One region of the Paenibacillus sp. PvR098 genome, then DNA from elsewhere that is predicted to be linked to it. Evidence: riboswitches for the same ligand, from Rfam matches in the RefSeq annotation. Region 1 holds a riboswitch; each other region holds the start of a gene.

Region 1 (10,066 bases):
TCCCTCCGTTTTTAGTACATACAATAAAAACAGAGCTGAATATGTGATCTGTTGTCTAACGAATTAATCACACATGGTCTAGCTCCATGATGAACCAAGTACCTATGACCCACTTTTATGGAACGAAATTCTGCGCATCCATTTTTCATCACCTCTTTTGGTTCGTAACATATGCGGTTTACGATTTGTCCTATTACAGCCAATAGAGGAGTTTTTTTTTTTGCACAAAAAAAGACCCGCTGTCATTCACGACAGCGGGTTGTTTGGGACTACACTTTGAATTTACTTATCACATCCTGCAGATCTTGAGCCATTCTGGTTAAAGCTTCCGCAGAAGCTGATATTTCCTCCATCGAGGCATTTTGTTCTTCTGCTGAAGCAGCCACGTTCTGAGTATTTCCTGACGATTGCTCGGCAATGTGAGCTACGCCTTCCATCATCTCCGCCATGTTTTGCCCACTCGAATTCACTTGTTCGATAATAGCGGATACCTCTTGAGATTCAGAGACAACCTGTTCAATCGCCTTTACAATATCCCTGAAGGACTCACCGCTCAGATGAACCATGTGAATTCCTTCTTTGACGATAGATGCGCCTTCATTCATGGATTGTACAGCTTTGTCCGCTTCGGCTTGAACCTCCCCGATCAGATTGCGAATTTGGCCTGCCGCGTTACCTGATTGTTCCGCTAATTTCCTTACTTCATCAGCTACCACAGCAAACCCTCGTCCATGTTCCCCTGCGCGCGCAGCTTCTATTGCAGCATTTAAAGCGAGTAAGTTTGTTTGATTCGCAATTTCCGTAATCATCTGTACAATGTGGCCAATTTCCTTTGATTTTTCACCAAGTGCATTAATTACCTCTGCTGTGTGACCAGCTGAGCGCTGCATACTGTTCATTTGCTCTACAGCCTGGGATACCACTTGATTGCCTGCATTCGCTTTATCGCTTGCCGTCATCGTCAAATCGGCTACTGACTGAATAGACACTGCAGCCTGATTCATCCCTCTCGAAATTTCTGCCGCTGCCTCATTGGCTTCTGTAGCGCTTTGAACCTGCTTTTCTGACCCTAAAGCCACTTCTTGAATGGCCATTGAAATTTGTTCCGTCGCTTTACTAGTCTGTTCAGCACTCGCAGATAATTCTTGCGCTGTTGCGGCAACCTGCTCAGAATTCATTCCGACTTCGCCGATCAAATGACGAAGATTTTGTTTCATCAGATTAAAGGAAATCGCCAAATCGCCAATTTCATCACGGTTTTTCACTTTAATATCACCTTCTATAAGGATACCCTGTGAAATTTTTTGAGCACCTTCTGCTATGGCTGCAATGGGTCTTGTAATCATTCGAGAAATGATTACACCGATTACAATAGCCAGAACGAAACTAACAATGCTCAGGGTAATGACCGTTGTGAGTACGGAACTGACCAAGTCAGAATTCGCTTTACTTCCCTCTTCCATATTATGGGCTTGATCCATAGCTACTTGATTTGATATGTCTCTAATTTTTCCTGACAAAGGAAATAAGACTTGAACGGAATGACGATTCGCCTCAGCCGGATTGCTTTTCATCAAATTGATGACTGCATCTGCATTGCTTTGGAATTCGGCATTAAATATTTGAAGCGTTTGTAGCGCTTCCAAAAGCTCTGGTCTTTGAACCATTTCGTATGTAACCTTTATTTCTTCATTCATTGCATTAATAGCCGTAGATACGATTTCTTCGGAGCCTTCTTCCTGTAGTAACACCCCTCGCATACCTGCGACTTGCTGAGAAGCATTATACTGGATATCTTTTGCATTGGCCAATATCGCTGCCCGGCGATCAACCAGATCGGAGAACGATTCTTCTACCTTATTGATATTGTAATACGAGATAAAACTAACCATTCCAAGAAGTATGGATACACATAAAAATCCGCCAACCAACTTTTTTCCAACCGTCCATCTTATTGATAATTTTTTTCTGAAGAATAGCTTTTTCCCAATCTTAAATTTCATAAATAACACTCTCTTTCTGATTTCTCAATAGTAAAATAAAAGTGGCTATTCCATAATGAAATAGCCACCTTGTTTACGGTTAACTATATTCGGTAACCCGGCGATCATAGCTTCTTAAGCTTTAGATCCGTGGCTTTGCGTCTCCGACTTTCGACGGATTTGCCTTTATCTAATTATAGGACTTCAATCCTAATATCTAATATATCAGATTTTGTCGAAAAAATAAACACATTTTAGGTAATTATTGTATTTATTTTTTCGCCGAACAAAAGATCAAACATAAGGCCACAAAAATGGAGCCAGTATCGATGTGACATATTGTCAACTCATTCTGCCACATACACCGACTCTGAAAAAATACCATATTTAGCTAATTAATAGAACCTGAACTTTTTAGCCAGTTTTCAAATACTTGCTCATGCACTAAATATCTCCGTCCTAATTTTTTAGAAGGAAATTGGCCGCTCTTAATGATCTCATAAGCCCGATCTCGCCCGATGCCCATTTTCCTCATGATGTCCTTCACACCCAACATGACTTTACCGTTATCCTCCATGATTGTTCACCTCTCTTTGCTACGACATATGCTCGTTTTGAGTTGTCCTATTCCTAAATCGTCTTATGTTAAGTACACTATAGATCTACTTTGCATTGAATATAGACAAAGGCACCCTCGGTTAGGAGAGTGCCTTTATACGTATCAGGAAGGGCAATACCGTCGCCCAGCGGTTTTTTATAATCCTTCTTTGATCACAATAGAGTCACATCATTGGTCACAGGGTCACAAAAATAGTCACAAAAACGGGTCACTTTTAGTACTTTAAAAGAATCTCTAAGTAACTAGCAGTAAATAAAGAATAGTGGCTAAACGCTTGTCCGACTCGGAATTTGCCGATTTGATAAGGGATTAGAATTGGGGTACATATTAAATTATATTATGCGCTCCGCACATAATATAGCCTTTATCTGTAGTAACGACAAGCAGCGTTGTTTTGGGCAGCTTCACTTCGACCGCAAGTGCGGTGCGTCCTCCCAAATCCATCGGTTCCATTCGTATCATAATAAGCACTCCTCTTAACAAGGGTATGCTGTCAGTATATGTATGTCCGGTTCCAAGCGTGCTTTGTCGGCATGTATCCAATAAGGACCTACTGCTTTCAAACCCGAAAAAGTGGTATAGTATAAATAAGTATTCCGAATTAAAAGAGGTGACGTCAATGGAGAGAGATAATCCGCACAAGCGCAAGTTTTTGTTCAACGTGGACATCATGATTGAGGATGAAACCAATGGACGTGCCTTGGAAACGCTGTTGCATCTGTTAAATACGAAGCTTATAGAGGATTATCAAATTAAGCAAGGAGTGGAATTAGGTAAAAGAATCGAAGTGGCTTTGAACGGATCGGCGATCAAGAAAATCGAGATACCGACGGAGGCAAAGACAGCCCCTGCCCTGAATAAAAAGAACAGCAAAGCTGAAGAACCTTACCATCCGGAGAGCGACCCGCACAAGCATATCTGGGAACAAATGATGACATTTCAGCAAAACAATACCTTGATCCGCCTGTCCATCGTCAAAGGCAAGGGCATCAAGCTCAGCATGCCCTGTCGAATCATCAGCGTCGACCCGGCAAGCGGTAATTTGACAGTCTATCATGTGGACGAGAAAAAAGTATATCTTCTCAAAATCAACGAAATCGACGATTATGTCATACATTAATGGTGAAATACCGTCCGCTCAGGACGGTCCTTCATTTGCCTCAGACGCCGCTTGACGCTCCATGAGGCGTAACGCTTCGTCCGCAGACACCGGCCGACTGAAGAAGTAGCCTTGAATTTCATCGCACTGATTGCTTCGCAAAAATTCAAGCTGTTCCTCCGTCTCAACCCCTTCTGCGCTCACACGCAGGTTCAAGTGCTTCGTCATCGATATGATCGATGCTACAATCGCAGCGTCATTCGGATTGCTCACACACTCGCTGACGAAGGAGCGGTCGATCTTCAGCTTATCGATCGGCAGCTTTTTCAAGTAGCTAAACGAGCTGTACCCCGTCCCGAAATCATCGATACTGATGTTGACCCCGAGCTTTTTCATCTCATGAAGAAGTGTCGTGGCATGATCGATATCCATCGTGCTGCTTTCCGTAATCTCGAACTCCAGTAAAGACGGATCAAGTCCGGTTTCGCAGAGCACTTCACTTACCTTAGCGTACAGATTATTCTGCATAAACTGCCTGGCAGACAAATTTACTGCAACAGGAATCGGCGGCAGGCCAGCCTTTTGCCAAGCGGCGCTGAGCCTGCATGCCTCCCTAAGCACCCAATCCCCGATCGACACAATCAACCCACTTTCTTCGGCAAAGGGAATGAATTGACCGGGCAGGATCATTCCGCGTTCCGGATGCATCCATCGGATTAAAGCTTCGAAGCCGATAATTCGTCCGGACACGACATTCATCTGCGGCTGAAAATGAAGGATCAGCTCCTTTCTTGCTATAGCCCTTCTCAATTCACTGTCCAATGTCAGACGCTGTAAGGAAAGCGATTTCATTTCATGATTGTAAATTTGGTAATTGTTCTTACCTTTTTCCTTGGCGCAGGACAAAGCAAGATCGGCGCATTTCATCAGCGCACCGGTATCTTGAGTCTCTGTATTCATAATAGCAATACCGACGCTTGCCGTGATATGCAGTTGGTATTGCTCCAGCATAAAGGGCTCATCCAAAAGATGAGTCACTTTGCGCGCCATTTTCTCCACTTGTTCCGCTGTCCCGGCCGAGCTCAGTCCGGACAAAAACAAAACAAACTCGTCACCTTCCGTTCGCGCCAAAAAATCGTTATCTGTCAAGCACCTCGTAAACCGTTCCGCCACCTGTACAAGCAGCATATCGCCATAATCGTGCCCAAAGTTGTCATTGATGATTTTGAACCGGTCAATATCAATAAAGAAGACAGCCAGCTTACCTCCATGGCGTGTAGAAGAAGCCGATGCTACGCTCAAATGCTGCATAAACAGCCGCCGGTTCGGTAGCCCAGTCAAGTCATCATAATAAGCCAGGTATCGGATTTGATCCTCCGCCCGTTTGGAGGCCGAGAAATCTTGGCAAATGACGATTGATCCCGTCGTTTGCTCTTCTTGATCTTTAATGGGTACGGACGTCCCGTGCAGTTCTAACGGATAACCCTTTTTATGTAGTATGGATATGCTGTAGGAAGGAGACTCTACTTTAAACACATCGGCAAAATGTTTGGCAACCTTACCTGTTTGATCCTCCGGCAGGATCGTCAGATAGTGCCGTCCTGCGAGCTCCTCTTCCGAATAGCCCAGCACTCTTACCGCGGCTGCATTCACCTTCACTATACGGCCATGCCGATCCATAATCGCAGCCGGATTCGGATTATGGTAGAACAATGCATGAAGCACATTCCCACTTTCGATTAACTGCTCTTCCATTCGCGTTCGCTCGTCATTCACAAACTGTTGGAACCGTTCGAGCGATAAACCGCGCCGCCATAAATATATGACCAGAAGCACAGACACACCGGAAAATGCCCATAATATAGATTCAGGCATCCACATGGACACAAGCAAACAGAAAGTGATATACCCGTATACGAGGAGTGAAACAAGAGGTTTATTCTTGGTTTGATCCGTTCTTACGGAATCGGTCGTCTTATTCATAACTGTCAGCCTCCTTTGCACCCTGCCTCCTCTTTAATAATCTTCCACACAAATCGACCTTTTCCTCCTTATTCCGGCATGAAATACTAATTAGATGATTAAAAGAAGAGACCGCCCGGTGTACCGGACGGTCTCTTCTGAGCTGAACCATTAGTTAGACGAGCTTTTCCAAGCTGCGAGCGCCAGCGACAGCCAGCCGAATATAAATGCGATGCCGCCAATCGGCGTAATGGCCCCAAGCACAGTAATTCCCGTTATACTCAGAACATAGAGGCTGCCTGAAAACACGATGATACCGATCAGCATGGACCATCCTGCCCGGCGTAGATGTCCGCTTGCCGGCAGTATCGAAGCACAGAGACCTACAGCAATCAGACCCAGTGAGTGCATCATTTGATATTGCACGCCAGTCTGGTAATTCGCCAGCATGCCTGGCGTCAGCCATTCTTTCAGCGCATGCGCACCGAAAGCCCCAAATGCGACGGACAGCAGTGCGCAGATGCTGCCGATGGCGACAAACACTCTATTCATACTCCATTCTCCCCCATTCTTCCAACCTTCCCATGTTCCTATGCAAACTGTCCAACGTCATGCTGGCCGATAATCAAAGTGACAGGCTCAAGGAATACACGGGTGGACGTCGGATTCGCAATCAGATCGACCTCGACGTCAATGACCTTGAAGCGTTCGCGTCTGCCTTCCCTTTTATCATGCACCACTTCAAATTCTTTAAGTCCCAGCGGATACGAAACAACGGAAAATCCAACAGACAGCAGCGACGTTTCATATTCTCCATGGCTGAACAAAACCTCTGCCATAATTTCATCATTCATATCTACAATCTTGGCCATTTGGCAAATGATATACTTCATTAAATGTCCTCCTCCGATTAAAGGGTACCTCCTTAGGCCGACTCATGAATTTCGTACCCCGAATACATGTAGTGATTCAACATCCGATCCATACATTCCTCTTTTTTCAACAGGAATAGACATTTTTTTCTATAGTCACGGTAAAATCATTGCCCGCCTTCATCCTCAGCGGTGGCAAAAAGAAACGCTTCGTCATAATATGCATCATCCAAGCCTTAGGAGATGAATGCTATGAGCAAAAACAAAAAAGCCAAAAAGAAGATCCAATCCTCCATTGATAAAAATCAATTCAATATGAAGGTCGTGACCTCGGATGTTTGCGCGCGCTGCCTCAAATGCGAAAGGGGACGTCAATATTTACAAAACATGTCTCTGCCCGGCGCCGTGGGCAAAGGCGTTCCTTGTATGCTGACCAGAGGAAAAGCTTACGGCTGACCTGTCGATTAGTGCAATCCGACTCGGAAAAATTCAAATCAGTATGGCGTACCCTGATAAAGCCAGGCGGCAACAAGCTGCTGGCTTTTTTCTTTGGAGAAAGTAAAACTCGGGCATGAACCACCTACCAAATCAATATAATGTTCGAGTCATGAATAACGGTCGGTTGATCGATGAGTAAACAACTGGTAAGTGGATTTCAGGCGTGAGGAAGCAGGTAGGCATAATAAAAAAACGAGCCAGCCCTTGGTCATTTTTTTCATGACGTTTGGGCTAGCTCTTCCATGATCAGAACTTACATGAAACTATGCGGACACTTTCGATTTGGTGCAATAAGGAATGATTTCATTAATATCGGCTATCGAATCAAGGTCATAGAGCTTTTGAATAATGGCTTCTGTATTTTCACTTCCCAGGATCCCCGTCACTAATTTTTTAAATTTGTTGCAGAGCATGTCATCTGTCATCGGATTTTCAATACTGCCTGTAGCATGCTGCACTCGATACTCAATCACTTTTCCGTCAACGGTGGTAAGCTTCGCTAAACACTCGTCCTCTTCGAAGGATTCATCGACAACCGGTTTGATTTTACTTCTAAAGTCAACTGTCCGTGGATCCAGCACTTTGGAGTCGTGATATTGTTCTTCGCTGGCATCGCCATCCAGGAAAGCAATAGACCCTGTGTGGTAAATACTGAACTTACCTTCCAAGCCGGTTTTAGGCTCCGGTTTACCTGTAAGCTCAAGAACGTACTGGTTGACTGTAATTTCGATTTCTTTGACCTGCGATGGATCTGTTACTTCTTTCCCTAGGGCAATACACGCGTCAATGGCTGGGTGTAGAACGATCCCGCAGGCATAAGGCTTAAATGCATTTTTAAGCGTTTCCCATTGGGTCCCCCATGCAATGTTGACCTTCTCCAGATCATGTTCCGGTGCCAGTACATTGGCAAATCCTCTTTTGGCCTCAAGAACCTGCTTGGAGCTGGTAAATCCTTTTTGTGCCAATAACGCAGCTAATAATCCATTCTCTGCCGCTTTACCGGGATGAAAAGGCTTGGTCATGGTTCCAAACATTTCACGCAACCCGAACGCTTGTGTTCCTGCGATTCCCAGAGCATAAATCAGCTGCTCCTCATTTAATTCCAACAAAATACCTGCTGCGATAGCAGCGCCGAACACGCCGGCCGTACTCGTGATATGCCATCCCAACTGATAATGACTTGGATAAACAGCATTGCTGATTCGCAGTTCCGCTTCTACTCCAAGAATGAAGGCTCGCAATACTTGCTTGCCGCTCAAGCCGAATTTTTCCGCAAGCGCAAAACAAACAGGAGCAACGGGTCCGCTAGGGTGATGAATCGTATCCAAATGGGTATCATCGTAATCAAAAATATGAGAGCTCATCCCATTAATCAAGCTGGACATTAATAAATCCGCCTTCTCTTCCCTACCAAGAATAGACACTTGTTCACTGGACTGGAGGTCTTCCTTTAAGCTTAACAGCATGTCTACAGAAGGATGATAAGCCGCACCAACGGCAACTCCCATCCAATTCAGAATACTTTTCTTTGCATGAAGAACGACATCCTGGGGAATATCTTCCCATTTTGTATTTAAGCAGTTCTGTACAAGTGTTTGTGTAATCATTTTATTCTCTCCCTATCGTTTATATTATTATGAATGAATCCCATAAAAGGGGGATATCACTGGGTGTGGCTGTCGAGTTGTTTGATGGCATTGGCATACGCATTCCGGATATGGAATTTAGCCGTCACCTCTGCTAATTCCGAATCTCCGCTCTCAATGGCATTTAATATCAACCAATGCTCCTTCAGGTTTTCTACAGGTCTCCCGCTTTGCGAAAGTGATTTTGCCATAAAAATGGTGATATGGGACTGCAGCGTTTGCAGGCTGTTAATTAAATAAACATTTTCTGATCCCAAGGCAATTCCCATATGAAATTGCTGATTAATTTGGGATAGCATAGCTATATTACCTTGATCCGCAGCCTGTTCAGCTTGCTCAAGTAACAATCGAAGGTTTTGATTAGCTGCTTGGTTTTGGCATTGGGACAGCAAGCGGGCACCTAAGCCCTCCAGCATCTCTCGAACTTGATATAATTGACGTATTTTTTCATGGGAGAAGGAAATGACTCTGACGCCTCGATGAGGCTCATATTGCACTAATCCTTCTTTTTCCAGCTTACGAAAGGCTTCACGAATAGGGGTACGGCTGACTCCAAGGAGATTGCCTAACTCACGTTCTGAAAGGATTTTCTCAGAATGGAAGTCCCCTCTTTTAATCGCATCAAAGATATACTCATACACTCCATCCACTTTCGTGTTTAACTCTTCAACCAATGGTAAAATCCTCCCACTCAAATGTGTTGTTGTTTTCATTTTCTCATGTTTTCTCAGTTTTTCAACTTCGTCTCTATGAGAGGGAGATGCATTCATAGGTATAGCTTTGCTTTCCTGCATCATTTAAGCTGCTTCATCATTAACAATCACTTGTTTGCCTCTCAATTTCATCACTATTGGAATCAATATCCACAGTACTGCGATTAACAGTAAAATCAGGGAACCCGGTCTTTCGATAAAAATAGAATAGCTTCCATTGGTAGTGATCAGAGCTCTGCGCAGGTTATTTTCAATCATAGGCCCCAATACCAGACCTAGAACGATAGGGGCCAGAGGAAAATCATGTTTAGTGAAAAAATATCCCAGCAGACCGCAAGCTACCAGCAAGATGAGATCGAATGTGGATACTTGCACAGCATATACACCGAATATGGATATGGCGATAATCATTGGAACCAAATATTTGGGCGGCGTTTCAATAATTTTGGCAAATACCTTAACCAGCGGCATATTCAGTATTAACAACATCACATTCCCGATAAACATGCTGGCAATGAGTCCCCAAGCAATCGATGGATGCTCCTCAAACAACAATGGACCCGGCTGAACATTGTACATGATCAGTGCACCCATAAGAATCGCTGTCGTTCCTGAACCTGGAATACCCAGGGTAAGGAGGGGAATCATAGCCCCGCCGGAGGCTGCATTATTGGC
Region 2 (10,066 bases), 240 kb from region 1:
TGATGAATTTGCTTGGGTCACGTCAGCGGTGCGCGGATGCCATGGGCGTTTCTTACGATAATGCGGGTACTGAATACTTCCGGCGGACACGCTTGAACAGGATCGACCCGGTTACGATTTCTAAATCTGAAGCCCCCGTTAAAGAAGTAATATATAAAGGAGATGAAGTGAATCTTTTTGACATCCCGGCGATTAAACATTTTAACTCTGACCCCGGCTCTTATATTTCAGCAGGTGAGCTGACCACAGCTGATCCGGATACAGGGATTGATAATACAAGCCTGCAAAGAGGCTGGATTGTCGGGCCCAGGGAGATCCGATGCTATTTAGCTAAACATACGCATAACATGCTGAATTTCAGAAAGTATGAAAAGATGGGTAAAAACATGCCGGTGGCCTATTGGGTGGGGCATCATCCAAGCGCTTATTTGGGAGGCCAAGCGAGATTAGGCTATCCGGAAAGCCATTACGCAGCCATGGGAGGACTAATGGGTGAGCCGCTCAGAGTCGTTCCGTCTGAAACCTTTGGGGAGGAACTGCTTGTACCCGCCGATGCGGAAATTGTAATCGAGGGATACCTTGAAGCGGGAGAACGATATCCGGAAGGTCCGTTCGGGGAATACACCGGATATACGGGACCGCAGATTCCAAATCCCAAATTCATCGTTACTGCGGTCACTCAACGAAAGAATCCGTATTGGATGAATTTTATCGTGGGTACGGCGGGAGGACAGCAATGGGGCAATTATGTTCTGGAAGGGTTAATTTATGAAATTGTAAAAAATAGCGTGCCCACCCTTCAAAAAGTACATTTACCTTTATCGGCTCAGGGGCGTTTTCATGTTTATCTACAGTTCAAAGATCCGAGGCCGGGAGATGCACGTGAAGCGATCATGCAGACGTTAACGATCGATCCGAGAATTAAACATGTATTTACTTTTGATGATGATATCGATATTCATGACGAAGCGGAATGTCTTTTTGCTTTAGCGACAAGGACCCAATGGGATCGGGATGTCATGGTGTTCCCTAACACAAGAAGTGTCGGTCTTGATCCGTCGGCGGATGAGGATTCGGTCACTACCAAAGGCGGAATCGATTGTACGATGCCGGCCGGAAGAGCCTATTCCAACCGGAATGCGATTGATAAAGAAGTGGCGGAGAGGATTAAAGCCGTGGAATACATTGATCCAAACATTTTAAATCAGGTGAAGTCAGAAAAACTGTAATACATCTCATATCGATGATCAAACGAAGGGAGATTGGTTTGGCTATGAATAAAGTGTACTGGTTGACCTGTCCTGAGTGCTATTTTAAATATTATGTCGGAAGGGAGCTTCTTGAAATCAAAAACTTTCCGACGGTATGTCCGAAATGCCATTATGAATATCTTCCCGAGCAATCCGCAACGAAAATCGAAGGTGTGAAGTAGCGCCTTTGGATATCATCATACTTTGTTTACAAAGGGGGGAACGAGATGTTGAGTAAAGCTTGGGGCAGAAGAAAAGGTGCTTTTTTTACTGCTGTATTAGGTTGTCTAATTGCAGCCTCTACAGCTTGCGGCGGACAGACGGCTGCTCCCAAAACAAACCCGAATGATCCCCAAAACACGAATGCCACCCTTTTAGGATCTACCAGTACGGACTCCGGTTGGGAGCAAATAGTAAATGAAGCGAAGAAGGAAGGAAAAGTGGTATTGTCCGGTTCACCGAGCCCGCTCTGGAAAAAATCGTTAGTGGATGCCTTTGAAGCGGAGTATCCGGGTATCAAAGTGGAATATACGGGAGCGAACAGCAGGGACTTCTGGCCTCGTGTCAAAAAAGAACAGGAGCTCGGACAATATTTGTGGGATCTGCGTGCGGGTGGAGTTAGCGGAGATGCTTACGAATCAAAAAGGGCAGGGCTCTTTGATCCTATCCGACCATTGATCCAACCGGAAAATACCAAGGATAGTGTTTGGTTTGGCGGGTTTAACGGAGCTTTTGTTGACAAAGAAGGCCAATATTTTTTAAGTTACCTTGCTTTTGCAGAACCAACCACTTTTGTAAATCGGGATTTTATATCGGAGGCTGAGTTGTCTTCATCAAGTCAGCTGTTAGATCCAAAATTTAAAGGAAAAATATCGATACAAGATTTGCGAGGCGGAGCGGGTCAAAGTTCAGCGGCGGCCCTTATGAATATGTATGGAGAAGATTTTATAGTAAATCTGTTAACCAACCAGGGCTTGGCCATAACCTCGGATAACCGCCAACAAGCTGAATGGCTCGTTAGAGGGAACTATCCTATCACCATTGGATTCAATGCTCCGGAATTGGCGCCGTTTGCTGCGCAAGGACTAGGGAAAAACATTGTTACGTTAAAAGATGACATGCCTCCGCAAGGTACAGGGTTTGGCGCATTGCAGCTTTTGAAAAATGCCCCTCACCCCAACGCTGCCAAAGTATATGTAAATTGGCTTCTGACTCATCAAGCGCAGCAGCAGCTGGTGAATGCCGTAAAATTAAATAGTCGTCGTCTGGAGGTCCAACCTGGTGATCCAACTACGGTTTTGGATATGCAAAATAAGGATAAATATTTTGTGCACTCTAGAGAAGAATATGTTGATTTAAAGCTGCGAATTATAGAATTGGCCAATAAGCTGCTGAAAAAGTAATTTCTTAGAAAAACATTTGGGCTGCATCGCACCTTTGGATGATGCCCAGAAGGGCAATAAGCTTTGATGAACAACAACCTCACCCTCCGTTTTTCACCATGCGGACCAGGGTGAGGTTTTTTGATTTAGGGAAGCTTTTTGTTGGATTGCCAAAATCAGCAAAAGAGAAAATAACGCCTTGCTCCCCTTGTTTTAATGAAAAAGATTTGGGACAATAATAAATAGGTTATTAGCTATTCGGCCGCTGAAGCAGAGGGCTGAAATTTATCGTTTTGAAAAGAGGGCAACGAATGAATAAGGAATCCATATATGGATTGACATTGGATCAACTGACAGCATGGCTTATGGAGCAAGGCCACAAAAAGTCTCGCGCGGCACAAGTCTGGGATTGGCTTTACAGGAAACGGGTAACGGACTTCTCAGAAATGATAGATGTCAATAAAGAGTGTATTCAACTATTAGAGGATCATTTTGTCATCCAAACCTTAACAGAACACATTAAGCAGGAATCTGAGGATGGAACGATCAAGTTCTTGTTCAAGTTAAGTGATGGCAATCTGATTGAAACGGTATTAATGCGACATAAATTCGGTTTATCGGTCTGTGTGACCACCCAAGTAGGCTGTAACATCGGATGCAGTTTTTGTGCAAGCGGGTTATTAGCCAAAAGTCGTGATTTATCCGGCGGCGAAATTGTGGAACAGATTATGAAGGTACAGCTTCATCTGGATCAAGCGAAGCAGGACGAAAGAGTGAGTCACGTTGTGGTGATGGGGATCGGCGAGCCATTTGATAATTTTAATAATCTGGTGAATTTCCTGACCGTGATTAAAGATCATAAAGGATTGGCTATTGGCCCGAGACATATCACCGTATCGACCAGCGGCCTTGCCGATAAAATTGTTGAATTTACCGATGCCCATTTGCAGGTGAATTTGGCGATCTCACTGCATGCGCCAAATAACGAGCTGCGAACGCGGATCATGAAAATTAATCGTGCCATTCCCATAGAACAATTAATGCAGTCGATTGATTACTATTTGGAAAAAACGAACCGCAGGATTACGCTGGAATATATTCTGCTTAAGGATGTAAACGACCGCACGGAGCATGCGCTGGAGCTGGCTGACCTGATTGCCGATAGACGACAGCTCGTGAATGTAAACTTAATTCCATACAATCCGGTGGACGAACACAGTCAATATCAGAGAAGTGAACAAGAATCGGTAAGGGCGTTTTATGACACGTTGAAAAAGCAAGGCGTTAGCTGCAGTGTCCGACTTGAACACGGGACCGATATTGATGCCGCTTGTGGACAGTTAAGAAGCAAACAAATCCAAGTAGGGTAAATAACTTGGGATAGAGTACATGCGTATCCGTTCATTTGGGTACGCATTTTTTTGCCGATAGAGCGCTATACCGAATTATCAGTAACAACCAGCTTTAACTTCAAACGAACATTGGAGCAGCGGCGAGTACTTTATGTTACAATGGGCTGTAGATCACGATGAGGAGATGACTACACATGAGCGAACAAATCAATGAGAAAGAGCTTGTAGAATACATAGCAAGCAAAACGAACGTGGACTCCAAAAAAATTATGCTAGTGTTAAAGCATGAACAGAAATTTATCAACAGTGCGAAAGAGAACACCAAGGGAGAGGTAGAAATTGATAGCGACGAGCTCGTCGATTACGTAATGAGCCAGTCCGATGTCCAATTAGATGAACTGACCGTTGAAGCGATTTTGGACGCCGAGATGGACTACTTGATGGACAAAGGCATGGCGGGTTATGAGGATTAGCCGTATCTAAGGCCGCATAACTCCTATATAAGTAAAAGCCGATTCCCAAGTGATAGAGAAAGGGGATCGGCTTTTTCGTATGTATATGGTTTCAACAGGAAAAAGCAGGTTGCCTGAGCAACCTGCTTTTGCTTAGTAGAGGATAAGACTGCTGCTTACGGCGTCAGTTCTGGCGCCTTACGGTGATGCGTGTTCTGTTCAAAAGAATAGGCTAGTTTGAGCAGTGTCGCTTCACTGAAAGCCCGGCCGAAGAAATCCACACCGACTGGCAGTCCTTCAGAAGTAAATCCTGCCGGAACGGTTACCGTTGGCCAGAAGGTAAAGGTGCTGAGCTTAAAGCCTTCACCGATCGACTGGTATTCTTTCATTTGAGTTGGATCAATTTTGACTGGCGGATTAGCTGACGTAGGAAAGATAAGTGCGTCAAGCTGGTTGTCCGCCATCATTTTCAGGACGGCATTTTGCGCATACTTCGTTCTGTAAAGCAAGATATCTTTGTACTCTACCGAATCCAACGACTCGCGGCTGTTACGCTGCTTGAGCATGCCTTCGTTGGAAGGATGGAAGTTACCGTCTTTGATGATTTCATCCAAGGAGCTGTAAGGAGCGCCTTCGCCGAGCGATTTTAAGTAGTTGTTGAAGTCGAATTTAAATTCCCAAGCGCTCAAGCTGCCGTACTTGTTGATTTCGGCAAAATTCGGAATGGTCACGTTGTCTACAATAACGGCTCCGGCTTTCTTCATATCCTCGATCGCTTGGTTCATGACCTTGTTGACTTCCGGATTCGTACCGAACACTTCGCGGACTACACCGATACGGGAGCCTTTCAGACCTTCCTTGTCTAGGTATGCTGTGTAATCAACAGGTACTTGGCCAACGCTCTTTGCTGTCGAAACGTCTTTCGGATCATATCCAACAGTTGCGTTCAGAATCAGAGCAACATCCTCTACGGAACGGGCCATCGGACCGCCTGTATCTTGCGCGTTGGCAAGCGGCGTAATGCCGTCAACACTTGAAAGTCCAACGGTTGGACGAACGCCTACGAGACTATTGAACGAAGATGGAACACGTACGGAACCTCCTGTGTCAGTCCCCAAACCTACTGCAGCAAAATTGGCTGCAATTGCTGCGCCTGTGCCGCCGCTGGAACCACCCGGTACGCGGGTGAGGTCATACGGGTTTAAGGTCTGACCGCCTAGAGAGCTGACCGTCGTATACCCGAACGCGAATTCGTGGAGATTGGACTTGGCCAGAATAATCGCACCGGCATCCTTCAGTTTTTTCACTTGGGTAGCGTCGTCAGGAGCCATAGCGTCTTCCAAGCATTTACACCCGGAAGTAGTGGGCATGTCGACTGTATCGATATTATCCTTCACGATGACCGGGATGCCGTGCAGTGGGCCTCGTGGTCCTTTCTCGGCACGTTCCTTGTCAAGCTGATTCGCTATTTCAATCGCCTGAGGATTCAACGTAAGAATAGAATTCAACGCGGGTCCTTGGTTATCATACTTTTCAATCCGGTTCAAGTATTGCTGAACAAGCTCCTTGGATGTTAGTCGGCCTGATTCCATCGCCTTCTGCATATCCGTAATGGTAGCTTCGGGAAGCGTGAAAGGCAATAAGTGACTGTACACTCGGTTGGCGAGTACGGCTGCGTCCCCGTAAGTGAGCGGTTTGCCGTATCCGAACGATTCGGACGATACGCCGTTCATCAGTCCCGCTTGTCTGACGTTCAAAATCGAAGCCGCATAAGGACTGTTAGCAGGAACATCGGTGTAAACAAATGTTTTCGCATAAGGAGTTTTAATGATTTGATTCAGCACGGAAGCGGATTTTTCACGGGTGAGCGCTCCGTCGGTTTTTGGAGCAGCAACGTCCACAGAGGTTCCGGCGGCTTTGCCTGCGGCATGAAGAGCGTCGATGAAATCTTTCTCCACTACGGAAGAATTGAGCTTGGAGGTTTCCTTGAATACCTCCGGGAGCCAGCTTTGGGCAACGGCTATCGTTACTTCGGAAGACGGGTGAGAAGCGACCTGGATCGGATTAGCTGCAGGAGCAGCATACGCGGCTACAGGAACAAGTGCCAGGGTCGCAGCGGTATAAGTCGATATAAGTGCGTACTTCAATGGTTTCATACTCTACCTCCGTTTATGTAATGTTTATTGACAAAATCCGATTATAGTAGCTTACAAAAGAAATGTAAATAAACAACCAGAAAATTTTGTCGAAATTCATAACATAATTTGTATAAGCGGCCCAAATAAGTCTAATAATCGACAAAAAAATATATTGATTGACAAAATTGATCAAATTAATGTAATTTAATAAGATTGAAATTTGATTCAAAAGACCTAAAACATAATATTTCCTAGTGATAATGGCAAACTTATCCGAAAGGTGAGGGCGCAAAGCTGCGGGTCTAATGCGAAAGCGATGACAGCCGGGTTACCAAAAGGGGTAATAAAGGACCCTGTGTGGTCCTTTTTTTTATTTTTATATTGATGGGAGGCGCATGTTATAAGTTGCCAGATCGTTCACTATCATTGGCAGCTTCATTTGCAAAATAGATATAGTTAAACAGATAAGGTGTAACCAATTCAGAGATCATAAAAATGCCGGAAATGTTGTAGATGGTTGCTTTGCATTAAATATTAACTAACATGGGGGAACAAATGTATGATGAAGATGACAGTCAAAAATCGCCTAATGATTGCTTTTCTTGCGATTTTAATCTTACCATGCTCTGCTATCGGATGGTTTTCTTACCAGGAGGCAAAGAACCAAGTAAGCCAACAAATAGAGCTAAATGCCTATCAAAGTGTTGAAGTTACGAACAATCAAATTAAAGATATCATGGCTTCAAGTCTATCTGATGTCGATTACTTGGCAACTAAACTTGGTGTAAATTCATCTTATCCAGAGATTAGACAAGAATTGGAAACCTTCTTGACAGTGAACCCTGAATTTGAAAACGTACATTTCGCAACCAATACGAAGTTGATGTTTACCTTACCTGAGCTAAAGCTACCCGCGGACTTTGACCCTACGGTACGTCCGTGGTGGATCAAAGCTGTGGGTAGTGCAGGGAAGGCAGTCGTGAACGATGCCATTGCCTCGGCGGATGGGTCGGGTAATGTAGTGGTTATTCAATCAAAAACATCCAGCGATGGCGGAGGTGTTGTAGGCGCGACTTTGAAGCTATCCAAAATGGCTGAACAAGTGAGGAATACCAAAGTTGGGCAAAAGGGCTATGTTGCTATTATGGACAAGGATCGCAAATTCGTTATACACCCGACGGGAAAGCCGGGAACGAAAAGCGAAGATCCATTTATTGAAAAGTTTTACGAAAAAGACAGCGGTATTGTTGAGTATATGTTTAATGGACACCCAAGAAAGTCTATATTTGCCACTAACCCGGAAACCGGTTGGAAAATTATTGGTGTCATTGATGTTACAGAACTTTCGAGTTCCACCCAAGGCATCCTCAATACGACCATCGCCGTCATTGCCATCGCTATTGTGATCGGTATCCTGCTTGTATTTTGGATCGTGCGCTCCATTACTAGGCCGCTTAAAGAATTGATGAGTTCTACGGGGAAAATCGCGGGTGGAGATTTGAGCGAGGAAATCGTTATACGTTCCAAGGATGAACTCGGGGAGTTATCAAACTCCGTCAATCAAATGAGGATCAACCTTCGCCATCTAATTGGGCAAGTCGGTATAAATACGGATCATGTTGCCTCAACTTCGGAACAGTTATCGGCGAGCGCAGAACAGACTAGCAGAGCGACTGAACAAATTTCAATCTCGATTCAAGAGGTCGCGTTAGGCACGGAGAAGCAAGTTTCCAGTGCAACTGAAGCAACTGAAGCAGCTGCAGAAATCTCAAGAGGAATGAATCAGGCGGCATCGTCTATTCAAAACGTTGCAGATTTAACGAGCACTGCGAGCAATAAAGCAAACACTGGAAACACAGTCGTTAGGCAAACGGTTGAGCAAATGAATTTGGTACAACAGTCGGTCAGTCAAACGGCGGGTGTGGTTAACACACTAGGCGAAAAATCCAAGGAAATTGGGCATATCGTTGAATTAATCAAACAAATTGCCAATCAAACGAACTTGTTAGCTCTAAATGCCGCGATTGAAGCTGCACGGGCTGGGGAACATGGGCGAGGGTTTGCTGTAGTAGCTGACGAAGTACGGAAATTAGCTGAGCAATCGGGTGATGCAGCGGCTCAAATTCGTGAACTCATCCAAGAGATTCAAACGGAAGCGGATAAAGCGGTTGAGTCTATGAATGATGGTACATCCATTGTCCAAGAAGGTATTAAGATGGTTCATTTAACTGGTGAAACCTTCGGAGACATTGTAAATTCAATCGAACGGTTGGCTGCCGAATCCCAAGAGGTTTCTTCTATTGTAGAACAAGTTAATGTAAGCTCGCAAAGCATGGTGGAAATGATGGAAGCTGTAGCTAATATTGCCGAACAATCCGCAGGCAATACACAGAACGTCGCTGCATCCGCAGAAGAACAAAATGCCTCTATGGAGGAGGTAGCATCTTCAGCGGAAGCTTTAAGTATGATGGCGCAAGAGCTGCAAGATGTTATAAGTAAATTCAAAGTGTAGAACAAACGGGAATAGGGGTGGGGTGATAAAGCGGTTGAAACCCGACGCACATCCCCCCAATGCCCAAACCGTTTGCAATTAAGGACCGTCCGGTGTTTTTTCTGTACGGTTTTTTGAATAAGTAAAAGCCGATTCCCAAGCATAGAGAAAGGGGATCGGCTTTTTTCTGTATGTTTATAACTCTTTCATAAGCTCCTTCAGCTCGGCGATGCTGCGAGGAGGGGGGCTTTCCACGCGAACTTTCGCGGGTAAACTCGACCAGACTTGCAGCAGCATGGGCGGTTCCAGACCGAGCGAAATCATCAAGTCCTCCTGTTTAAACACGTCGTAGGGTATGCCTTCCAGCAGGCATTTCCCATGATCCATCACCAGGATCCAGTCCGCCCAAGCATAGGCCAAATTCATATCGTGCGTAGCCATGACGACGGTGGTGCCGCTCTCATGAATCCGGTTTAATTCCTTCATGAGCTGCCGCTCGGACAAGCGGTCCAGATAAGCAGTCGGTTCATCCAGCAGGAGCAGCTCCGGCTCAAGGACCATCACTCCGGCAAGGGCAACCCGTTTTTTTTGGCCGAGGCTCAAGTGATGAATGGGTGTGTTGGCTACAAGCTCCAGACCCATGGACGCAAGCACATGTTGGGTACGCTGGGTAATGTCATGCTCGGGTATCCCGGCATTTCGTAGACCGTAGGAGATATCTTCGTACGGCGTACTGAGAATCAGCTGATGCTCCGGATCCTGAAACACAAGTCCAACCTGCTGCCGGAGCTTTTGGAGGTCACTCGGACGATAGGACATAGGAGAACCCTTCCAGCTCATCTCTCCGGCGGCAGGGCGGTGAATGCCGATCGCATGCAGGAACATGGTGGATTTGCCGGACCCGTTATGGCCGCAAATCGCGGTTTTCTTGCCTGCAGGCAAGCTCATCGTCAATCCTTGAAGCGCCTCATCCCCAGTTCCGGGGTAGCTGTAGCGTACAT
Region 3 (10,066 bases), 1.9 Mb from region 1:
TTTTGGAGAGCAGTTGAAACCACAAATGTTTAACCGAAAAAAATAGCAAGCAAATAAAGATTAGAATTTTCGGAAATAATGATTGGGAGGAAAGATAAACATGAAGGTGCAATTATGGTTTACAGCACAGGGACAGCAGGCGATCAATGAATTCGAAAACGACGAGCTTATCGAGTCCTTCTCAAGGCATATGAAAACATTAACGAAGAAGTATATGGTGCTCACCTCGGTGCCCCTCGACGAGAATCAAGATATCGCTTCCGCGGGTGTTCTGAATGTGATTTTGGAAAAAAAATCGACGGAAGTGGATATGTTTTTTCGTGAGTTGGGAAGGGATATGAAAAATCCGCTGAACAAACGATTTGACGGGAAGCTAGGCAACATTTTCAAGACGAAAATGGTCATTGAAAATCGTTCTAACTAGCAAAAAAAAAATGACCTTAAGTCACACATTATAAGATGTATCGCGGAGCTAGAGGGATACATCTTATAATGTGTGATTTTTTTTGCTAAAGGGCTTATAAGAACTGTTCTTTATAATTGAGCTGTTCTTTCCATTTAAGTTTAGCGGTTAAGCGGTATTGTGATGTGCTACCCGCATCTGGATACATAAGCAACCCATGACAATCACCCCCGATCAAGAGAGATCGCGGGTGATCGTAAGCAAGCAGCAGGACCTAATAACCCTATGAATAAGCCTTCAACACCTCCTGCAGACGGAAAGCGACTGTCATTTTCCCTTCCAGCTTCAAATCACCAGACATATACGCGGCAGCCGCATTCAGTTGTCGGTTCATCAGCTTGCGAAGCGTCCCCTCCGACATGGTTAGCTTGCAATCTGCCGGGTAATGCAGCCCCTCCTTGATGTCCACCTGCCCTCCATGAAAACGAACCTGCAAAATGTTGTCTTCTGACAAATTGAATTGATACACCACATTTAGCGATCGGATCGGTTCAGGGCTGCCGTTCATTCGATCCGCAAGTCGTTGAAGCTCATCCCGAATAGCCATAGCTCACCTCGTTTGTCAACTGAATCAGGTGTCAGGGCACCAAGCGTCGTTCGTTCGCAAAATCCCTACCAATACACCGCGATCATCTCCCGGATGGAACTGGACTCTTTCTTTTTTACGGTTCTTCTGCACTCCTCTCCTATTCATGCTTTCACCTTAGGTGGCTCATGATCGGCCTAGCTGTCCGTCGTGTCGTCATCGGTCCTTTTCATTTCTTCCTCCACAAGCTTTCTTCTCAGCACCTTGCCTATTAGGGATTTGGGCAATGCATCGCGAAATTCGTAGACGTGCGGCACCTTGTAGGCTGCAAGCCGATTGCGGCACCAGCTGTTTAATTCTTCCGCACCCGCTTCACTGTTTTTTTTCATCACCAAATAAGCCTTGACCGTCTCCCCGCGATAGAGGTCATGTACCCCGGCCACCACGGCCTCTTCAACCTCAGGATGCTCGTAAAGGACCTCCTCGACTTCACGCGGATAGACGTTATAGCCGCCAGCGATAATTAAATCCTTTTTACGGTCCAGAATATAGAAAAAACCATCTTGATCCATTTTTGCCATATCTCCAGTATACAGCCAACCGTCTCGTAAAGCGGACTCTGTCTCCTCCGGACGGTTCCAATAACCTTTCATGACCTGCGGTCCCCGAATGATCAGCTCACCGATCTCTCCCACCGGCAGTTCCTTTCCTTGATTATCAGGATCCACGATTCGTGCTTCCGTATCGGGAAAGGGGATGCCAATCGATCCGATTTTTCGTTGCTCCCATATATTATTCGCATGGGTGACCGGCGACGCCTCCGTTAAGCCGTAGCCTTCGACCAGTCTGGCACCCGTCATCGCTTCAAACCGCTGCTGAATCTCCACCGGAAGAGGAGCCGCTCCGCTGACACAGACCTCCAACGACGATAAGTTGAAGCGCATCGTTTGCAGATGATTGATCAAGGTCATATACATCGTTGGGGCTCCCGGGAAGACGGTTGGCTTCACCCGACGCATGGTTTCGAGAAGCAAGTTAATTTCAAAACGCGGCAGCAGCGCCATCTTTCCAGCTAAATATACCGATTGATTCAGCAGCACCGTCAAGCCAAACACATGGAAGAATGGCAAGGCGGACAAATAAACTTCATTGGTTTGTTTAGAACGATACGACCATAGACGGTTTTGAATCGTATTGACAACCAAGTTATAATGCGTCAGCATCACACCTTTGGCCCGCCCGGTCGTCCCGCCGGTATACTGAATAAGTGCCAGGTCATGCTCCGGGTCCAGCTTCACGCCGCAAGGATCTGGAGAGGCCCTGCCCAGCAGCTTCACAAAAGAATATACACCGTCCCCGTAAATCACTTCCCGCTTCATCTTTTTAAGTCGTGCAAACAGCGGATAAAGCCAGTTTTGCGGTATCGGCATGTAATCTTTGATCGACGTTACGATCAACTGTCGGATTCCTGCTGGTTCCATCACCTTGTATACTCGCTCAAACAGCAAATCCAAGGTCACGATCACCTTTGCCCCGGCGTCCTTGATCTGGTACTCCAGCTCACGCGGCGTGTACATCGGATTCGTCATCACCACCACTCCGCCCATAAGCAAGGTGCCAAAATAAGCGATCACCGTCTGTGGGCAATTAGGCAGCATAATCGCTACGCGATCTCCTTTACGCACGCCGAGCTGGCTCAACGCATTTGCAAATCGGTAAGACAAATCAAGCAGCTCCTGGTAAGATAACGTCTTACCCAAAAAATCCAAAGCCGTATGCTTCGGATATGTTTGAGCAGATTCCTTCAAAAAATGCGCCAAATTTTGCTTTGGATAATCAAAGGTCGGTGGCACCTCAGCAGGATAATGCTTAAGCCAAGGTTTGCTAGTCATTGAAACCACCTCCACATCGCGCTTGTCAAGTCAGGTTGTGCATGGAGAATCAATTACATATGAATCACCTTGTTTATCCAAGGTTGTCCGTAAACGTTTACATTCTCCTGTAATGGATATGATATGATACGGAATTCCCTAATATGCCTTTGGTCTTACCGCACGCTATCCTCATCATGGAATCTGTAACTAAAAAAAGCGCCCATCGGCGGAGAAACCGCCCGGCGCCTTTGCTATATTCTCGATTAGACGGGAACGGGTGTCCCGCTACTTAAACTTCCGATCTTCAATTCCGGCCGCTGCCTCAAATCGATAAACTGACCGGATCCATACACTAGTGGACGAAACGGGTCCCCCACGTGAACCATCACTACGGTCGCTTGCGTTCCATCGGATAAGCTTACACGACTGCCGATCATACATTCAGTCATATGCCGGATAAAGCAGCGAACGATCCCTGGCTCCAGCAGCCCGTATGCATGATCGGCAATACTCTGTAGAACATCAAACAGAGGCAACGCATTCCGATAGGCCCTTTTGGAGGACATAGCATGAAACACATCGGCGACCGCAACAATTTTACTGACTTGTTCAAGACGATTACCGGACAACCCAGCAGGATAACCGCTGCCATCCTCCCTTTCATGGTGCTGCAGAGCAGCCAAAGCAATAAGCGGGTCCAGACCCGACTCGCGGCGGAGAAGCTCATACCCATACTGCGAGTGACGCTTGATTTCACGAAATTCATTATCGTCTAATTTACCCGGCTTATGAAGGATAGATAGAGGAACGAAGAGCTTGCCTACATCGTGAAAAAGCCCAGCCATGCTGATTCGGACACGCTCCTGTACGGACAAGCCTAGCCATTTGCCAATTAGTCCCGCCATAACACTTACTCCGACACTATGCTTGAATGTATCATCATCCTGCGTCTCAAGGGCCAACAAGATGCGATGCGTGTCAGAGCTTTTCACAAGCTTGTTGATGGCTGGTAGAACCGTACTATATACCTTGTCAACGGGAACCCGGCCGGCAGTTCGGATATCCGCAAATAACTCCTTCATCTCATTAACGGCAAACCCTACAAGCTGCTCAGGCTCGAATTCCGGACTAACCACATCATTACTGCGAAGTTTCAGGCCGTGCTGATGAATCGATTGGATACTTTCCGTTGTAAGAATGGAGGATGCAGGAAGAATTAATATTCCATACCGACTATATATATTTTTTTTCAACCTCTTGCCCAGCAAATGCGACATGTCCAGCAACGGAGTAGAAACTTTATCATCCACCATCATGCCAATTTACCGTTCGTCTGTTGATTTTGAATACCAATGGCGGAATAGGCCCGATTCTTCACCCATTCCAAATCAATCGTCTGATCCTCTATGCTATCGAAAACTTCAATACAGTAATTTCCTATGCACACTCTTCCAGAGCTCATGCTTTTTAACATAATTTTGGTCTTGGACTTCAGCACCGACGGCGCCCCCGTTTGACCACCCACCATCATCGCTGAAATGACGCCATCCGCTTCCAAACGAGATCCCCTGCATACAGCATCTTTATCGTAGAAAATAATATTGGCTGCCGAATACAAATCGCTTTGCAGAACTCCTTCTTTACGAATAAGTATGTCGCCGTTTGATTTGAGGGTCGATAAATGGCACTGCGCTAGATCAATCCGCACTTTAGCCTCTTGCATACTTCCGACGTGTTGAACGGTCTCCTTGAGTGAGTTCAGAATACCGAAAATGGTTGCTTCCGTAATCAGCTGAGGCATCCGCGACAGCTGAAGGAATCGCTCCAGCATGTCTTTCAGATTCAACCAAGACGTTTTGTCACGGAATCGAATGTTGACGATGACCGACAACGTTTCTTTGGCCTGTTTGGGAATTTCTTTAAACTTATTCTCCACCAAAAGTAAAATAATTTGTCCGTAATGAGGCTTCTGCCCCTTCTTCTCCACCATCTCAGTGAGCATCTTGGCTGCTTCAATCAGCTGCTCGAACTGGGACATTAATAATTGGGAGCCGTTGTATAATCGGTTATGGAGAACCCCGAAATAGCCCGAATACAGATTGCTTTTGATAGCATTTCCTTGAATACGGATACTCCCGGTTGCCGTAACGGTAGCGTTATAGACGCTGCCCGAGATATAGACGTTACCAAGCGATTCTATGATCATATTCTCCATAACATTTCCATAGACAATAATGTCGCCGGAGAATACGATATGGCCCGTTTCAATGTTAACATCGCCGGGAACGATGAACGCCTTGGTAATATCAAAAAACTTCGTCTGGTTCCCGGTGATACGCGGTCTTCCTTCGCTCATAGCGATGACGAAGCCATCCTCCCGTATTTGCACCCCATCTTTGGCTACAATAACAATGTCCTGGGGCTCCTTAGGGCGAATAAAATTCCCATAGACATCGTATCCAACAGTCCCTTCCTCGGGCGGTGTTTTTCGGGCGATCACATCTCCCGGAGTTACCGACGGAATGTTTAAATGACTTCTGTAATCTATGACTCCGCCAATCTCCACATACTGATTTTCCACTTGCTCCGTGAAAAATAGCTGCAGCTCCGCATCCTTCCCTGGAACAGGAGGCTTGCCTCGCGCGATTAGAACCGGCTCATATGTCGGATGCAGCACTTCTTCGAATATGGCGCCAATATTTCGATTTTTCACAATCGACAAACGGTCCAGCTCATGAGTAATATCATTAAGTTCCAGTTTATTTAAAATAATCGATTGGTCTTCTTCCGCTCTGAGAACCAAATGGGACGCAGGCTCACACTCACTGAGCTTCCATACATACCTGACGGGCGAACGCACAAGCAAGTGCGCTTGCATCCCATCCTCGGACACTTGGATTTCGAACAAAGCAGATTCTTCTACGGACCAAATCAACTTATCCTTTGATGTTACGGTCACCACACCGGATACCGTTTCTCCGTTCATAGTCAGCTTGACCGGAGGTATGGCCTCTATAGTAAGGGGGGATGTCGCGTCATCTTGGACAAAAATCTCATTTCCACTTACCCGCAACCAACCCTGACCCGTATACTCCCTTTGCTTGCTGTCGTCTTCCCCTTTGGCAAAATCCGAGAATTCAGTTTCATTAGGCGCAGAATCTAACGCCATGGATTTTATCATTTTGACCAAATCCAGTTCCGAAATAGAGTCGGACATCCGGACTACCTCCTTCCATCGGATCAAACGTTTGACGGTAAGACAAAAATACACCTTTCTCCAGCCGGGGAAAGGTGCATCGAATCATACGTTCCTCCCATTATCGGCGGCATGGCAGCCATAGTATTAGAATACTAACCTTAGGCCCATTGCTTTGCGTCCTTGCCTTTCAGCAAGTTTGCCATTATCGTAATGAAAAAATATTAATAATAATTAAATTATAGTCAATTGGGATGGCAAACATCAACATGTACATATCCAGAAGGGCTATTCCATTCTTGTGGTATGTAATTCGCGTGTTAATTTTCGCTAAAATTCGACACAAAGGTTAAAACCTTGCATTATTCTTCATTGTTTTTACATTATATTACATATCTACTCCTTCCAGAGGTCATTCAAATGGACGTCAAGCGCTTCCGCAATACATTGTATAGAATATTTGTGAGGATTTGTGATTTTTCCGTTCCTTATTTTGGAAATCGTACCGATCGACAGCCCGGTAAGCTCCGAGAGCTTGGTCACCGTTATTTGACGTTCCGCCATCAGCATCCTCAGCGAAAGGGCCATTTTGGACTGCTCCTGTGCTTCGTCCTTCGTAAGTCTTCTTCCGACAAACGCAATTCGGGTTACTTCCTGTCTACCATTCAGCAAAGGCTGAAAACGAAACTCCACTTCGGCTTTTTGATTGTTGCTCACCCACTCCATGCTCATACTAAAACCAGAGCCTGTCAATACGGCTTGGCGGAGCATGTGCCTTACTTGGAGCAAACTCCGTGACCCGACAAAAGAAAGAAAAGACTGCGAGACAAGATCCCTTCTCTTCATCTCCAGCAGTGGAGAGTGGAACGAGCAATCGACAAAACGAAATTTCGGCGTAAGCGTTCCTCTCATATCAAATCCGGACCCTTGACACAGAATCCATTTTTTATCGCTAACATCACGAACAATCATAATATAATAATGGGACCCGTCCATAACTGTTTCCCGTAAGGAAAGCTCCACGTCCATTTGAATTCCGTGTTTTACGGTCCAACATGCCTCTGAAAACAAGGTATCCTCATACTCAAAAAACTCCAACCGCTTCAGTACCCATGCCCTGTATTCGTTCGATAAAAAAGATAAGAAGGTTTCCTTCCAAAGCTCCTGTTTTGTATAGCCGATGATCTGGTAAAAAGCCGGATTTGCCTCTTCAATGGTCAAATGATGTCCATCCCATTTTAAAAGACAAATGCCATCCGCAGCTTTCTCAACCATAATGCTTACCCATTTATTCGGCATTACTCCTCCAACCTTTCGTCTTTAAGAAAAACAGTAATAGGAGATGGTTCGCCCCCTTCCATTGCGGTCCCAATCTCCTTCCCTGGGAACCTCCTTCAGCTTGCCCGCACTTGCACTTAACCATGCCGTTACGGCAAGTACCAGCGCATCGGCGATGTCATCACGGGCAAGCGCTTTGCGCGGGTTTCTGTGCATTAGCTCGGTAACGACCTCATCCGCTTGCCCATATACACCTCGCAGATGCATCATTCGTTCTTCAAATCCCGCCTTACTCCTCTTCCCGCTCTGCATCGGAGCTCGTCCAGGCTGCGAATCTTCGGTACGAGCGCCCAAGACTGACGCGATAAGCCGCGACCGCTGACCCTGCGCTGCAGTGCATTCGCATCGACATAGTCTGACGCGGTCAAGACTTCGCGTACCGGCGCGGGGAATATACTGGACGCCCGTCCAAGCTTCAAGAGCTGCCGCGCCAGCACGTCACAACGTCGCGGCTCTGTTGCGGCCGCCAGACCGATCAGCATGTCAATCAATAACAATCCCGCCTCCCGGTACGCTTCCCACAGGCTCATCAGATCGCCGAACACGCCAGCAATCCAACTCCCGTTGGCCGCCAGCCCACCGACACCCAGCCCGCGGCGCAGCCGTCAATTCCTACGAAGGATTCACTTTTCATAAGTTCCGCTGTTCCCCTAGTACGACATCCGGTCTTCGCCTGCACGACTTATACCATTCAGTCACCGCATGTATATTACCGTCCCTGCCCAGTTGATTACAGGTAAGCTTTATTGCATGGATAAACACGTCTTTAACACCCTTTTGCAGTTTTTCTTTATTATACATCCTTTTTCTTTTATCGGACATGCTGCAGACCGTTTATGAGGACAAAGATACAAGCCGCACATACACTTAAAACATATATATAATAGGGCAAATCATGTAAAGAGGAAATACGTTTGCTGGGAAGGATGTGAAAAAATTGGCGAATGGCACTATGGACGTCTCGGTTTCGAAACAGCTGGGACAGAACGAAATGAACCTCGTCCTGGACTGTATGAACGGGTTACCTCACGATCTGCGTGTGCTTCAAGACGGAGCTTTGATTACGATGAAGCATGACGATGCCGAGCGCCAAGTCTTGGTTACAAGAGGAAAAGGGGATGAATGCGGCTTCCACTATATTGAGGTCGGGACTGAAACGGCCAATGCGCTGAGGCTTCGGGATGGAGTAAGGTATCGGGTGCATTACGACGAATCAACAAAAATACTTACTTTAACACGAGCCTTAGTCAGTCGTGTTCAAGTCCCGCTGAAAACCGATCGGAAGAAAAAAAAGGAACCGACCGTTACGATAGGATATGCACTGCTCTGCATGCTTGGCATGGCAGAGAAACGTCCTTCACTAATAACGCTCAACCGAGGCTCTGTCACCGTAAAGCTCAGGCTCTCTGTGCCTAACAATGAGCTTGACCGGGGTTTTCTGCTCTCCTCAGAAATCGCCGCGATGCTTGGGTTGACTCAGGGACAGGCGTGTCTGTTGGAATACAACCAGTCTACCAAGGTCTTGACGCTTTCCGCTTCGGGTGTACCAAGCCGAATGGTAACCCCCCAGCAAAAAACAGGGAAGGATAAACAGAATCTTAACAAAAGCCGGAACTTGCGCACAACCTATGAACGCAGAGAACCTGTTTCCGCCAAATCCCAGACAAAAAGCGGAACACCCGTCAAGCGTCATCGTTCCCCAGCTTCCAAAAAACCAGCAGCAGCTCTTACCCGCTCCACAGGTCGGCTCAATGGCTCATTAACCAAGAAGCTCCGATGAATGAAGCAGGCCAATAGAATAGATGGCCACTTCCTCAACAAACTGCTGTATATTGAATCTAAGCAATGGGCTTAACGCTGCAACAAGTGCAGCCTGCCTGCTCCTTGCAATGTGGGCTGCTTATCGGTAGAGGCGTCCCCAAACGGGTAATGCTAATCGTTCCGTATTCGTTCCGCGGCAATCCATCCGGACATGGCGCTGCCGAGCTTATCCGCTCCGGGGTAAATCATGTCTCCGCAATGCCACAGGTCGGACAAGCCCGAGGAGCAGTCGGCAATGCGCAGCAGGTCAAAAGACGATAACGCTCCCCGCTCCGGAATAAACAATGTCTCCACAGCATACCCATTACGCTCTGCCCATGTAACAATCATGGAATTATCATCGAATAAAAAGTGCTTTAACAGCAGTAACCGCATCCCATTCCACTTTCCAACGACGACAATTATGTTATATATGCTAACATATTAACACAACTAAAAGATATCTAAACACAAAAAAGTCAGGGATGCATGGGTCCTGCCCATACATCCCTGACTTTATAGTTCACTTATTTTCCTAACTGGTGGATCGGATGGCCCAATGCGCCTTCAGCAGCGTCCATCGTGATCTCTCCAAGCGTCGGGTGCGCGTGGATCGTGAGCGCGATGTCTTCAAGCGTAGCCCCCATCTCAATCGCAAGCGTAAGCTCAGCGATTAGATTGGATGCTTCTGCGCCGACAACATACCCACCAACCAACAGTCCGCTGTCTTTGTCGCCGATCAGCTTCACGAAGCCATCGGTGGCGTTCATCGATTGAGCTCGTCCATTAGCCCCATATGGGAACTTGCCAACGATCACGTTGATGCCCTTCCCTTTCGCTTCCGTCTCGCTAAGGCCGACGCCAGCGAT

Evidence for each region. A riboswitch is a leader RNA that binds a small molecule or an ion and turns the genes downstream of it on or off. The one in region 1 is predicted to bind cyclic di-GMP.
Region 2: linked by a shared signal. The riboswitch ahead of JOE45_RS10800 (methyl-accepting chemotaxis protein) and the one ahead of JOE45_RS09635 (methyl-accepting chemotaxis protein) in region 1 are both predicted to bind cyclic di-GMP.
Region 3: linked by a shared signal. The riboswitch ahead of JOE45_RS00110 (FapA family protein) and the one ahead of JOE45_RS09635 (methyl-accepting chemotaxis protein) in region 1 are both predicted to bind cyclic di-GMP.

Annotation. Positions count from the first base shown of each region.
Region 1 covers NZ_JAFIBU010000001.1:1,919,945-1,930,010, forward strand. Annotated here, with positions in the region: gene JOE45_RS09635 (methyl-accepting chemotaxis protein) at 270-2,003, opposite strand; cyclic di-GMP riboswitch class I at 2,092-2,177, opposite strand; gene JOE45_RS09640 (helix-turn-helix domain-containing protein) at 2,374-2,559, opposite strand; gene JOE45_RS23510 (hypothetical protein) at 2,929-3,063, opposite strand; gene JOE45_RS09645 (hypothetical protein) at 3,221-3,721, shown strand; gene JOE45_RS09650 (putative bifunctional diguanylate cyclase/phosphodiesterase) at 3,740-5,683, opposite strand; gene JOE45_RS09655 (DUF423 domain-containing protein) at 5,834-6,214, opposite strand; gene JOE45_RS09660 (hypothetical protein) at 6,253-6,555, opposite strand; gene JOE45_RS09665 (hypothetical protein) at 6,787-6,990, shown strand; gene JOE45_RS09670 (MmgE/PrpD family protein) at 7,296-8,639, opposite strand; gene JOE45_RS09675 (GntR family transcriptional regulator) at 8,696-9,475, opposite strand; gene JOE45_RS09680 (tripartite tricarboxylate transporter permease) at 9,476-10,066, opposite strand, start outside.
Region 2 covers NZ_JAFIBU010000001.1:2,155,497-2,165,562, reverse strand. Annotated here, with positions in the region: gene JOE45_RS10825 (UbiD family decarboxylase) at 1-1,229, shown strand, start outside; gene JOE45_RS24185 (cysteine-rich KTR domain-containing protein) at 1,244-1,432, shown strand; gene JOE45_RS10820 (ABC transporter substrate-binding protein) at 1,478-2,653, shown strand; gene rlmN (dual-specificity RNA methyltransferase RlmN) at 2,944-4,002, shown strand; gene JOE45_RS10810 (hypothetical protein) at 4,179-4,457, shown strand; gene JOE45_RS10805 (amidase family protein) at 4,613-6,592, opposite strand; cyclic di-GMP riboswitch class I at 6,827-6,910, shown strand; gene JOE45_RS10800 (methyl-accepting chemotaxis protein) at 7,134-9,086, shown strand; gene JOE45_RS10795 (energy-coupling factor ABC transporter ATP-binding protein) at 9,261-10,066, opposite strand, start outside.
Region 3 covers NZ_JAFIBU010000001.1:18,157-28,222, reverse strand. Annotated here, with positions in the region: gene JOE45_RS00130 (hypothetical protein) at 101-424, shown strand; gene JOE45_RS00125 (SCP2 sterol-binding domain-containing protein) at 687-1,010, opposite strand; gene JOE45_RS00120 (long-chain-fatty-acid--CoA ligase) at 1,187-2,881, opposite strand; gene JOE45_RS00115 (HD-GYP domain-containing protein) at 3,127-4,179, opposite strand; gene JOE45_RS00110 (FapA family protein) at 4,176-6,080, opposite strand; cyclic di-GMP riboswitch class I at 6,183-6,273, opposite strand; gene JOE45_RS00105 (PAS domain S-box protein) at 6,456-7,358, opposite strand; partial or broken gene JOE45_RS23270 (DUF429 domain-containing protein) at 7,380-7,927, opposite strand; gene JOE45_RS00090 (hypothetical protein) at 8,335-9,177, shown strand; gene JOE45_RS00085 (hypothetical protein) at 9,330-9,593, opposite strand; gene lpdA (dihydrolipoyl dehydrogenase) at 9,725-10,066, opposite strand, start outside.